Regions from separate parts of the Streptomyces sp. NPDC028722 genome, predicted to be linked through region 2. Evidence: riboswitches for the same ligand, from Rfam matches in the RefSeq annotation. Region 2 holds a riboswitch; the other holds the start of a gene.
The links. A riboswitch is a leader RNA that binds a small molecule or an ion and turns the genes downstream of it on or off. The one in region 2 is predicted to bind glycine.
Positions count from the first base shown of each region.

Region 1 (4,979 bases), on a different contig from region 2:
CCGGAGTGGGGCTGCACGTTGGCGTACTCGGCGCCGAACAGCTCCTTGACCCGGTCGATGGCGATCTGCTCGGCGACGTCGACGTGCTCGCAGCCGCCGTAGTAGCGGCGGCCCGGGTAGCCCTCGGCGTACTTGTTGGTGAGGACCGAGCCCTGGGCCTCCATCACCGCGAGCGGCGCGAAGTTCTCGGACGCGATCATCTCCAGCGTGGACTGCTGGCGGTTCAGCTCCGCGTCGACCGCGGCGGCGATCTCCGGGTCCAGCTCGTGGAGGGACGTGTTCAGGACAGTCATGGGGCTACGACTCCTCAGCCGGCGGTGTGGGCGGCGTACTCGTCGGCGGAGAGCAGGTCGGCCGGCTCCTCGGTGACCCGTACCTTGAACAGCCAGCCGCCCTCGAAGGGCGCGGAGTTCACCAGCGAGGGGTCGTTGACGACATCCTCGTTGATCTCGGTGATCTCACCGCTGACCGGCGAGTACAGGTCGGAGACCGACTTCGTCGACTCCAGCTCACCGCAGGTCTCGCCCGCCTCGACGGTGGAGCCGACCTCGGGGAGCTGGGCGTAGACCACATCGCCGAGCGCGTTGGCCGCGAACTCGGTGATGCCGACCGTCGCGACGCCGTCCTCGGCGGTCGACAGCCACTCGTGCTCCTTGCTGTAGCGCAGCTGCTGGGGGTTGCTCATGGCCTGGATTCTCCTGTACGCGCGGGAGTGCTGATGAAGGGGGGACGGTAGGACCTGCTGGTGAGCAGGGGAAATGTGCGCAGGGTCACGTCCGGCGACGCGGGGCGGGGCGCCGGGAGCGCCGCAGCGCCCAGTGTCTACTTCTGGCGCTTGTAGAACGGCAGCGCCACGACCTCGTACGGCTCGTGGGTGCCCCGGATGTCCACGCCGACGCCCTCGGTGCCCGGCGCCGCGTACGCCGCGTCGACGTACGCCATGGCGATCGGCTTGCCCAGGGTGGGGGAGGGGGCACCGGAGGTGACCTCGCCGATCACCTGGCCCCCGGCGACGACGGAGAACCCGGCGCGCGGCACCCGGCGGCCCTCGGCGACCAGGCCGACGAGCACCCGGGGCGCGCTCGCCTCGGCCCGGGAGGCGGCCCCGGCGAGCGCCTCACGCCCGACGAAGTCCCCCTCCTTCTCGAACTTGACGACCCGGCCGAGCCCGGCGTCGAAGGGGGTGAGCGCGGTGGTCAGCTCGTGCCCGTACAGCGGCATGCCCGCCTCCAGGCGCAGGGTGTCCCGGCAGGACAGGCCGCACGGCACCAGGCCGACGCCCTCGCCGGCCTCGGTCAGCGCCTGCCACAGCCGCACGGCGTGCTCCGGCCGCACGAACAGCTCGAAGCCGTCCTCGCCGGTGTAGCCGGTGCGGGCGATCAGCGCCGGGACGCCGGCGACGGTGCCGGGCAGACCGGCGTAGTACTTCAGCCCGTCCAGGTCGGCGTCGGTGAGCGACTTCAGGATGCCGGGGGACTCCGGGCCCTGCACGGCGAGCAGCGCGTAGGCGTCCCGGTCGTCGCGGACCTCGGCGTCGAAGCCGGCGGCCCGCTCGGCCAGCGCGTCCAGCACCACCTGGGCGTTGGAGGCGTTGGCCACGACCATGTACTCGGTCTCGGCCAGCCGGTAGACGATGAGGTCGTCCAGGATGCCGCCGTCGGCCCGGCAGATCATGGTGTAACGGGCGCGGCCGACGCCGACGGAGGCGATGTTGCCGACCAGGGCGAAGTTCAGGAGGGCGGCCGCCCCGGCGCCGCTCACGGTGATCTCGCCCATGTGGGAGAGGTCGAACAGGCCGGCCCGGGTGCGCACCGCGAGGTGCTCGTCGCGCTCGGAGCCGTAGCGCAGGGGCATGTCCCAGCCGGCGAAGTCGGTCATGGTCGCGCCGAGCGCGCGATGCACGGCATCCAGCGCGGTGTGGCGGAGTTCGGTGCTGCTCATCGGTCGGTCGTCTCCCAGGGCATACGGACGGGGCGAGGAACGTTCCTCCCCATCTGTCATCGGAACCTGAGAGGTTCGCCGTGACCGCCACGGGGACGATCACGGTTTGCACCTTGGGTGGGACCACTGGACACAGCGGCCCGCTTTTCAGATGTGCCTCGCCCGCGCGGTAACGGGGCCTGAGAGATTCAAGGGAGGGACTTGCTCCTTCGGCGCCCCAGACGGTCCAACGGGACCTGGGGACTCTCCCGCGCGGATTCAAGCGGCCGGTATGCAGTTGGCGGGCACATCATTGCACGCGAGCCCGGCTTCTGTAACCGACCTGTGGCACGACCCGCACCGAACCACCGGCCAGTGGGCATTACCTTCCCTTTAACTTCAAGGGGCAGGACATGACCGAGCCCACAGGGGAGGACGACCACGGTGAACAGGACCACGGCGTACGTCACCGCCGCCACCACCGGCCTCGCGGTGCCGGAGCAGCGCTCCGCGCCCGCCACCGCCCGCGAACGTCACCCCGCGCGCCCGGTCCCGGTCGTCCGTGACCTGCGCGACCGCGCCGGCCGCAGCCCGCGCGCCCTCGTCTTCGGGCCGCGGGACGTGGTGGTGATCACCGGCCTGCCCGGCAGCGGCAAGTCCACGCTGATGCGGCGCGCGGTCGCCGGCCACCGCATCGACTCCCAGGACGCCCGCGACCGCTTCGCGGCCCGCCTGCCCCGCTTCCTGCCGTACGCGCTCTACCGCCCCCTGGTCCGCCTCGCGCACTACGCCGGACTGCGCCGCGCGCTGCGCACCGGCGGCGGCGTCGTCGTCCACGACTGCGGCACCCAGCCCTGGGTGCGCGGCTGGCTCGCCCGCGAGGCCCGCCGCCGTGGCGGCACCCTGCACCTGCTGGTGCTCGACGTCGCCCCCGAGACCGCCCGCGAGGGCCAGCGGGAGCGCGGCCGGGGCGTCTCCCGCTACGCCTTCCGCCGGCACCGCCGTACCGCCGCCCGGCTGCTGCGCGCGGTCGAGCGGGGCGAACCGCCCATGGGCTGCGGCTCGGCGCTGCTGCTGGACCGGGCCGCCGCGGACACCCTGCACCGCGTGGACTTCGCCGCCCCGGACCCCCGCTGACGCGGCGCGCGTGTCCCCGGCGGAGCCGCGATGTCACAGCCACCCGATAGCCTTCGACCTCACAGCAGTGGTTCCCAGCAGGCGGTAGGCAGATGGACTTCCCGGCGGACCTTCCCGCGGACTTCCCGGCACAGACACACCCCCACCCGCACGGCGGTTGGCCCGGCAACGAACTGGAGGAGGTGCTCTCGGCCTCCCTCGGCGTCCCCACGGCGGGCGGCCGGATCATCGAGGTCCTCGGCCGCAGCTTCCTGTGGATCCCGCTGCCGGCCGGCGGCGGTCCGGACAGCGGCCCGCTGGACCTGCCCACCGTCGACATCGAGGGCCAGGTGTACGTGCCGGTCTTCAGCTCCGAGGAGCAGTTCCGGCAGGCGGCCGGCTCCCACATGTCGTACGCCGTCGCCCCCGCCGTGGAGTTCGCCCGTGGCCTGCCGCCGCAGGCGGGCCTGGCCGTGAACCCGGGCGGCGTGATCGGCATCCCGCTGCCGCCCGAGGCCGTGGCCGAACTGTGCCGGGTGGGCCGCACCCCGCTCGACGGGCCCGGCAGCGGCGGCCGGGTCCGCCTCTTCGAGCCCGACTGGCAGGACGACCCGGTCGACTTCCTCTCCGCCGCCTCCGCCGAGTTCGCGGACACCGGCGTGGTGGTCACCGCCCGCCGCTGCCTGGCCGCCGTCGAGACGGCCGAACCGGTGATGTTCGTCGGCGTGGAACTCTCCCAGTGGGAGGGCGACCTGCGCACCGCGCCCCTGGAGGCCCTGGGCCGGGCGCTGGGCAGGGTCCCGGTGAAGTGGCCGGTCAACCTCGTCCTCATGGACGTCACCGACGACCCGGTGGCGAACTGGCTGAAGGCGAACGTCCGCCCCTTCTACCGTTTCGGCCACTAACGGCCGGGGCGCGGAGCCGGGCCGGCACGCGATGGTGCGCCGGGCGCGGCACGCCACCGCGCGCCCGCCCCCGTGTACGGCCACGAGGTCCCGGGCCACCGGGCGCTTAAGCTGTCCCCCAACGCGGGGCACTCCACGAGAAGGGGCGGTAAGACAGGTGAGCGCGAGCCCGAGCGGCAGCGTCGAGCACATGCTGCGCCAGGTCACGCCTGGACGTTACGACTACGACGCCTACGAGGCCCTGCTGCGCGCCCTCGCCGCCCCCTCCTCCGGCCAGATCTGGATGTTCCTGTGGCACGGCCAGGCCGGTTCCCCGGACGCCCAGTACGGCGACATGGAGATCGACGGCATCCACTACGCCCCCTGTGTCACCTCCGCCCAGGAACTCTCGGCCAGCGGCTGGAACCGCTCCTACGAGGTGGTCGACGGCCTCGACGTGGCCCGCACCCTCTACCCCGACCACTACGGCCTGTGGCTCAATCCGCACGCCCCGGGCGGCGGCGTGGGCATCCCCTGGCTCGACCTGCGCCGCATCGCCACCGGCCTGGACCGCCAGCCCGCCGGCCCCCTGAGCCTGTCGGAACCCGGCATCGAGATCCCGCAGTTCTACGCCCTGCTCGCGCAGAACGCGCACCGCACCCCCGCGCTGCGCTCGCTGCGGCGCGCCTGGGTGCAGCCCGCGCTCGGGGCGCCGTACCTCGCCCTCGGCCTGGACGTGTACGACACCTCCCCGGCGGCGGTCGACTCGGTGCGTGCGATGATGCAGCAGTCGGTCGGCGCGGTCCCGGAGGGGCTGCCGGTGTCGACGGTCGTGATGACCGACGGCTACGACCCGGTGGTCATGTGGATGCGGGCCAACGCGCGTCCCTTCTACGACCGCGAGGCGCACGCCGTCGCCCCGCCGCCCCGGCCCCCGCTCCAGATTCCGCCGGCGACCGGCTACGGCTACCCGCCCGCGCACGGCGGCTACTGACCAACGGGCGAGCATGTCAAGAGGTTTGAGCGGGGTCACGGTGTCCGCGTGAGCGGGCCTCTTCT
Region 1 is NZ_JBEZWU010000024.1:83,131-88,109, reverse strand. Features, by position in the region: gene glyA (serine hydroxymethyltransferase) at 1-293, opposite strand, end outside; gene gcvH (glycine cleavage system protein GcvH) at 308-685, opposite strand; gene gcvT (glycine cleavage system aminomethyltransferase GcvT) at 823-1,941, opposite strand; glycine riboswitch at 2,099-2,202, opposite strand; gene AB0F03_RS29425 (AAA family ATPase) at 2,365-3,057, shown strand; gene AB0F03_RS29420 (enhanced serine sensitivity protein SseB) at 3,150-3,941, shown strand; gene AB0F03_RS29415 (enhanced serine sensitivity protein SseB C-terminal domain-containing protein) at 4,099-4,914, shown strand.
Region 1: another riboswitch for glycine. It lies ahead of gcvT (glycine cleavage system aminomethyltransferase GcvT); the one in region 2 lies ahead of gcvP (aminomethyl-transferring glycine dehydrogenase).

Region 2 (4,979 bases):
CGGTGCTGGACGACGCGGGTATCGCCATTCCGGACGAGCAGGAGGACGAGGTGGAGAAGTTCCGCGAGTTCCTCGACCAGATCTCGCCCGAGGACTTCGGCAGCAGCAGCCAGTGAGACGCGGCGCCGGCCAGCCGGACCCCGGGTTCCTCCTGGGCGGTGGGCGGCTCCGCGGGGCCGCTGCCCCGGCAATTGCCTCCGGCCAGTGAGAGCGTCCTACGGCTTCCCGCGAGCGCATTCGGCTAGCCTTTCCCCGCGGTGGGACACGGGAAACCACTCCTAGGGTGATTATCACTCGGCGTGCCGAGTGTGGCGATCGTTGACGCACCCCTGGTGACTGCCTACCGTCGAGAAGGCAGGTCAAGGACGGAGGTCGGCGTGAGAACCAGCGGCGACGGTACGGCTGGGGGTGCCCCCGGACGCGGTTTCGGGGAGAGCGGTCCGTACCCGCCCCCGGACTCGCGGCTGCGCTCGAGCGGGGGTTACCCCCATCCCGGCAGCGCGGCAGAGCACGCTCCGCAGCTGCCGACGGCGGTGCCGAACGGCGGAGGGGTGGCGTCCATGGCGTCCGAGGAGATCGGCTACCGCGGGCCCACGGCCTGCGCGGCCGCCGGCATCACCTACCGGCAGCTCGACTACTGGGCCCGCACCGGGCTGGTCGAGCCCAGCGTGCGGCCCGCCTACGGGTCGGGCACCCAGCGTCTGTACAGCTTCCGGGACGTCGTCGTCCTGAAGATCGTGAAGCGATTCCTGGACACCGGTGTGTCGCTCCAGAACATCCGCACGGCCGTGCAGCACCTCAGAGAACGCGGTTTCCGCGACCTGGAGCGGATGACCCTCATGAGCGACGGCGCCACCGTGTACGAGTGCACCTCGCCGGACGAGGTCCACGCCCTGCTCCAGGGCGGTCAGGGCGTCTTCGGGATCGCCGTCGGCGTGGTGTGGCGCGACGTGGAGGGCGCGCTCTCCCAGCTGCACGGCGAGCGCATCGACACCGGGGAGACGCTGGTCGGGCAGAACCCGACGGACGAGCTGGCGCGGCGGCGCAACCGGGCGGTCTGACCGCCGGAGTCCTCGCGGTGGCCTCCGCCGTCACCGCGTTGTCAGTGCCGTGGTGCAGCATCGGAGATGTGAGAAACGCGCCCACGGTCCTGCATCTCGACATGGATGCCTTCTTCGCCTCGGTGGAGCAGGCGTCCAAGCCGAGCCTGCGCGGGAAGGCCGTCGTCGTGGGCGGGCTCGGACCGCGCGGAGTGGTGGCCACCGCGTCGTACGAGGCACGGGTGTTCGGGGTCCACTCGGCGATGCCCATGGGGCAGGCGCGCCGGCTGGCACCCAACGCCGCCTATCTGGTGCCGCGCTTCACCTTGTACCGGACGGTCAGCGAGCAGGTGATGGCGCTGCTGCGGGAGCTGTCACCGCTGATCGAACCGCTCAGCCTGGACGAGGCGTTCGTGGACCTGGAGGCCGGGGGAGCGGCCTGGGACGGGGAGTCGGCGCGGCGGGCCGGGGAGAGGCTCCGCGCGGACATCCGGGCGGTCACCGGGCTCACCGGGTCGGTGGGGCTCGCCGCCTCCAAGATGCTCGCGAAGATCGCTTCCGAGCAGGCGAAACCGGACGGCCTGGTGCTGATCGAGCCGGGGACCGAGCGGGCGCTGCTGGGGCCGATGCCGGTGCGGACCCTGCCGGGGGTCGGGCCGGCCACCGGGGACCATCTGCGCCGGGCCGGGATCACCACGGTCGAGGAGCTGGCCGAGGCGGGCGAGGACGAACTCGTCCGGATGCTCGGCAAGGCGCACGGGCACGCGCTGTACGCCATGGCCCTGGCCCGGGACGAGCGGCCCGTGGTGGCCGAGCGGGAGACCAAGTCGGTGTCGGTGGAGGACACGTACGACGTGGACATCCACGACCGGCCGCGGGTCGGCATGGAGGTGCAGCGGCTGGCCGACCGGTGTGTCCGGAGGCTGCGCGAGGCCGGGCTGTCCGGGCGGACCATCGTGCTGAAGGTGCGGCGGTACGACTTCTCGACCCTCACCCGCTCCGAGACGCTCAGAGGGCCCACGGACGATCCCGCGGTCATCCGTGAGGCGGCGGCGCGGCTGCTGGACTCCGTGGACACCACGGGCGGGGTGCGGCTGCTCGGCGTCGGCGTGTCCGGGCTCGCCGACTACACACAGGAGGACCTGTTCGCGCAGGCGGCGGGGGAGGGGGCGGTGGACCTCGCCGAGGAGGCCGTGCCTCAGGCCCCGGCGGAGCAGGTGGACCCGGCCGGGCGGCAGTGGCGGGCCGGGCAGGACGTGCGGCACGACGACTGGGGACACGGATGGGTGCAGGGCAGTGGGCTGGGCCGGGTCACCGTGCGCTTCGAGACGCCGCAGTCCGAGCCGGGCCGGGTACGGACGTTCCGGGTCGACGATCCCGCGCTGGCACCGGCCGAGCCGTTGCCGCTGGTCTCGGAGCCGGCCTCGCCCACCCGGCCGGCCACGGCCCTGCGACCGGCTTCGGGTGAGCGGCTCGGGCGTCCGGCCGCGGACCCGGACGGGTACGACGGGAGACCCGGCGACGGCGTTCAGGGGCCCGGTGCGGGCCGGGACTCCTCCGGTGGTGCCAGGGTGCCGAAGTCGTGGTCCGGGACCTCGGGCGGGGGTGCCGTGTCCAGGCCGTAGTGGTGGTAGAGCTGGAGTTCCTGCTCGGGGGAGAGGTGGCGGCCCACGCCGAAGTCGGGGGCGTCCTTGATCAGGGCGCGGTCGAACGGGATGTGCAGCGTGCCGTCGAGGAATTCGCTGGGCTCCAGGGGGACGAAGGCGTCCCGGGAGAAGAGACCGGTACGTATGGCCGCCCACTCGGGCACGCCGGTCGCGTCGTCGAGGTACACCTCGTCGATGGTGCCGATCTTGGCGCCATTGACGTCGAACGCCTTGCGGCCGATCAGGTTGCGCGGATCGATGTCGGTTCGCACGGTCCCTCTCTCTCCACGTGGTCGCAACACATCCGTAAGCACTACAAAAGAGCAGATTCAGGGAGGCGGCCACTCGAGGGCTCAGGTGTTGCCCCCGCTGGTACGCTGACAGCGGCTGCTGACCCCGCGCGGGAGAGTCCTCCGACCACGTCGGAGGCGCCGAAGGAGCAAATCCTCCCCGGAATCTCTCAGGCTCACGTACCGCGCGGACGAGGCCACTCTGGAAAGCAGGGCGGGTGTGCACGGCGTCCGCTCTCACCGACGGTGAAAGCCGGTGCCCGCAAGGGCCCGGTGAAGCTCTCAGGTCGAGATGACAGAGGGGGAGGCCGTCGGGGTATCCGTACCGGGGTGCCCCTCGAAGGTCGCGTCAGACCAGGAGGCCTCCGCAATGACCGCCCATCGCATTCCGCTCTCCGAACTCGAAGCGGGTATCCCGTTCGAGCAGCGCCACATCGGCCCTGACCAGGAGGCGCGGGCCAAGATGCTCGCGCAGGTCGGGTACGGCTCGCTGGACGAGCTGACCGCCGCCGCGGTCCCGGACGTGATCAAGAACGCCGACGCCCTCGACCTGCCGGGCGCCCGCACCGAGGCCGAGGTGCTCGCCGAGCTGCGTTCCCTCGCCGACCGCAACCAGGTGCTCGGCTCGATGATCGGGCTCGGTTACTACGGGACGTTCACGCCGCCCGTCATCCTGCGCAACGTCATGGAGAACCCGGCGTGGTACACGGCCTACACGCCGTACCAGCCGGAGATCTCCCAGGGCCGTCTGGAGGCCCTGCTGAACTTCCAGACGGTGGTCGCCGAGCTGACCGGCCTGCCCACCTCGGGTGCCTCCCTGCTGGACGAGGGCACCGCCGCCGCCGAGGCGATGGCGCTCTCCCGGCGCATGGGCCGGAACAAGAAGGGCCTGTTCCTGGTCGACGCGGACGCGCTGCCGCAGACCATCGCCGTGATCGAGACGCGGGCCGAGCCGGCCGGCGTCGAGGTCGTCGTCGCCGACCTCAGCGACGGCATCCCGGCCGGGATCGCCGAGCGCGAGATCAACGGCGTGCTGCTCCAGTACCCGGGCGCCTCCGGTGCCGTACGGGACATCAAGGCGGTCATCGACCAGGCGCACGAGCTGGGCGCCCTGGTGACGGTCGCCGCCGACCTGCTCGCGCTGACCCTGCTGACCTCCCCGGGCGAACTGGGCGCGGACATCGCCGTCGGTACGACCCAGCGCTTCGGCGTGCCGATGGGCTTCGGCGGACCGCACGCCGGCTACATGGCCGTCCAGGAGAAGTTCGCGCGCAGCCTGCCCGGCCGTCTGGTCGGTGTCTCCGTCGACGCCGACGGCAACAGGGCCTACCGCCTGGCGTTGCAGACCCGTGAGCAGCACATCCGCCGTGAGAAGGCCACCAGCAACATCTGTACCGCGCAGGTGCTGCTCGCCGTGATGGCCGGTATGTACGCCGTCTACCACGGTCCCGAGGGCCTGCGGACGATCGCCCGCCGCACCCACCGCTACGCCACGGTCCTCGCCGCGGGCCTGAGGGCCGGCGGGGTCGACATCGTCCACGGCGCCTACTTCGACACCGTCACCGCCCGCGTGCCCGGCAGGGCCGCCGAGGTCGTCGCCGCCGCCCGGGACAAGGGTGTCAACCTGCGCCTGGTGGACGCCGACCACGTCTCCATGGCCTGTGACGAGACCACCGGCCGGGCCCAGCTGGCCGCCGTCTGGTCCGCGTTCGGTGTCGAGGCCGACGTCGAGGCGCTGGACCCGGTCGCCGAGGACACCCTGCCCGAGGCGCTGCTGCGCACCGACGCCTACCTCACCCACCCGGTCTTCCACCAGCACCGCTCCGAGACCGCGATGCTGCGTTACCTGCGCCGCCTGGCCGACCGCGACTACGCGCTCGACCGTGGCATGATCCCGCTGGGCTCCTGCACCATGAAGCTCAACGCGACCACGGAGATGGAGCCGGTCACCTGGCCGGAGTTCGGGCAGTTGCACCCCTTCGTGCCCGCCGAGCAGGCCGAGG
Region 2 is NZ_JBEZWU010000018.1:7,990-12,968, forward strand. Features, by position in the region: gene AB0F03_RS24955 (bifunctional nuclease family protein) at 1-116, shown strand, start outside; gene AB0F03_RS24960 (MerR family transcriptional regulator) at 378-1,061, shown strand; gene AB0F03_RS24965 (DNA polymerase IV) at 1,130-2,665, shown strand; gene AB0F03_RS24970 (PRC-barrel domain-containing protein) at 2,569-2,958, opposite strand; glycine riboswitch at 3,078-3,172, shown strand; gene gcvP (aminomethyl-transferring glycine dehydrogenase) at 3,347-4,979, shown strand, end outside.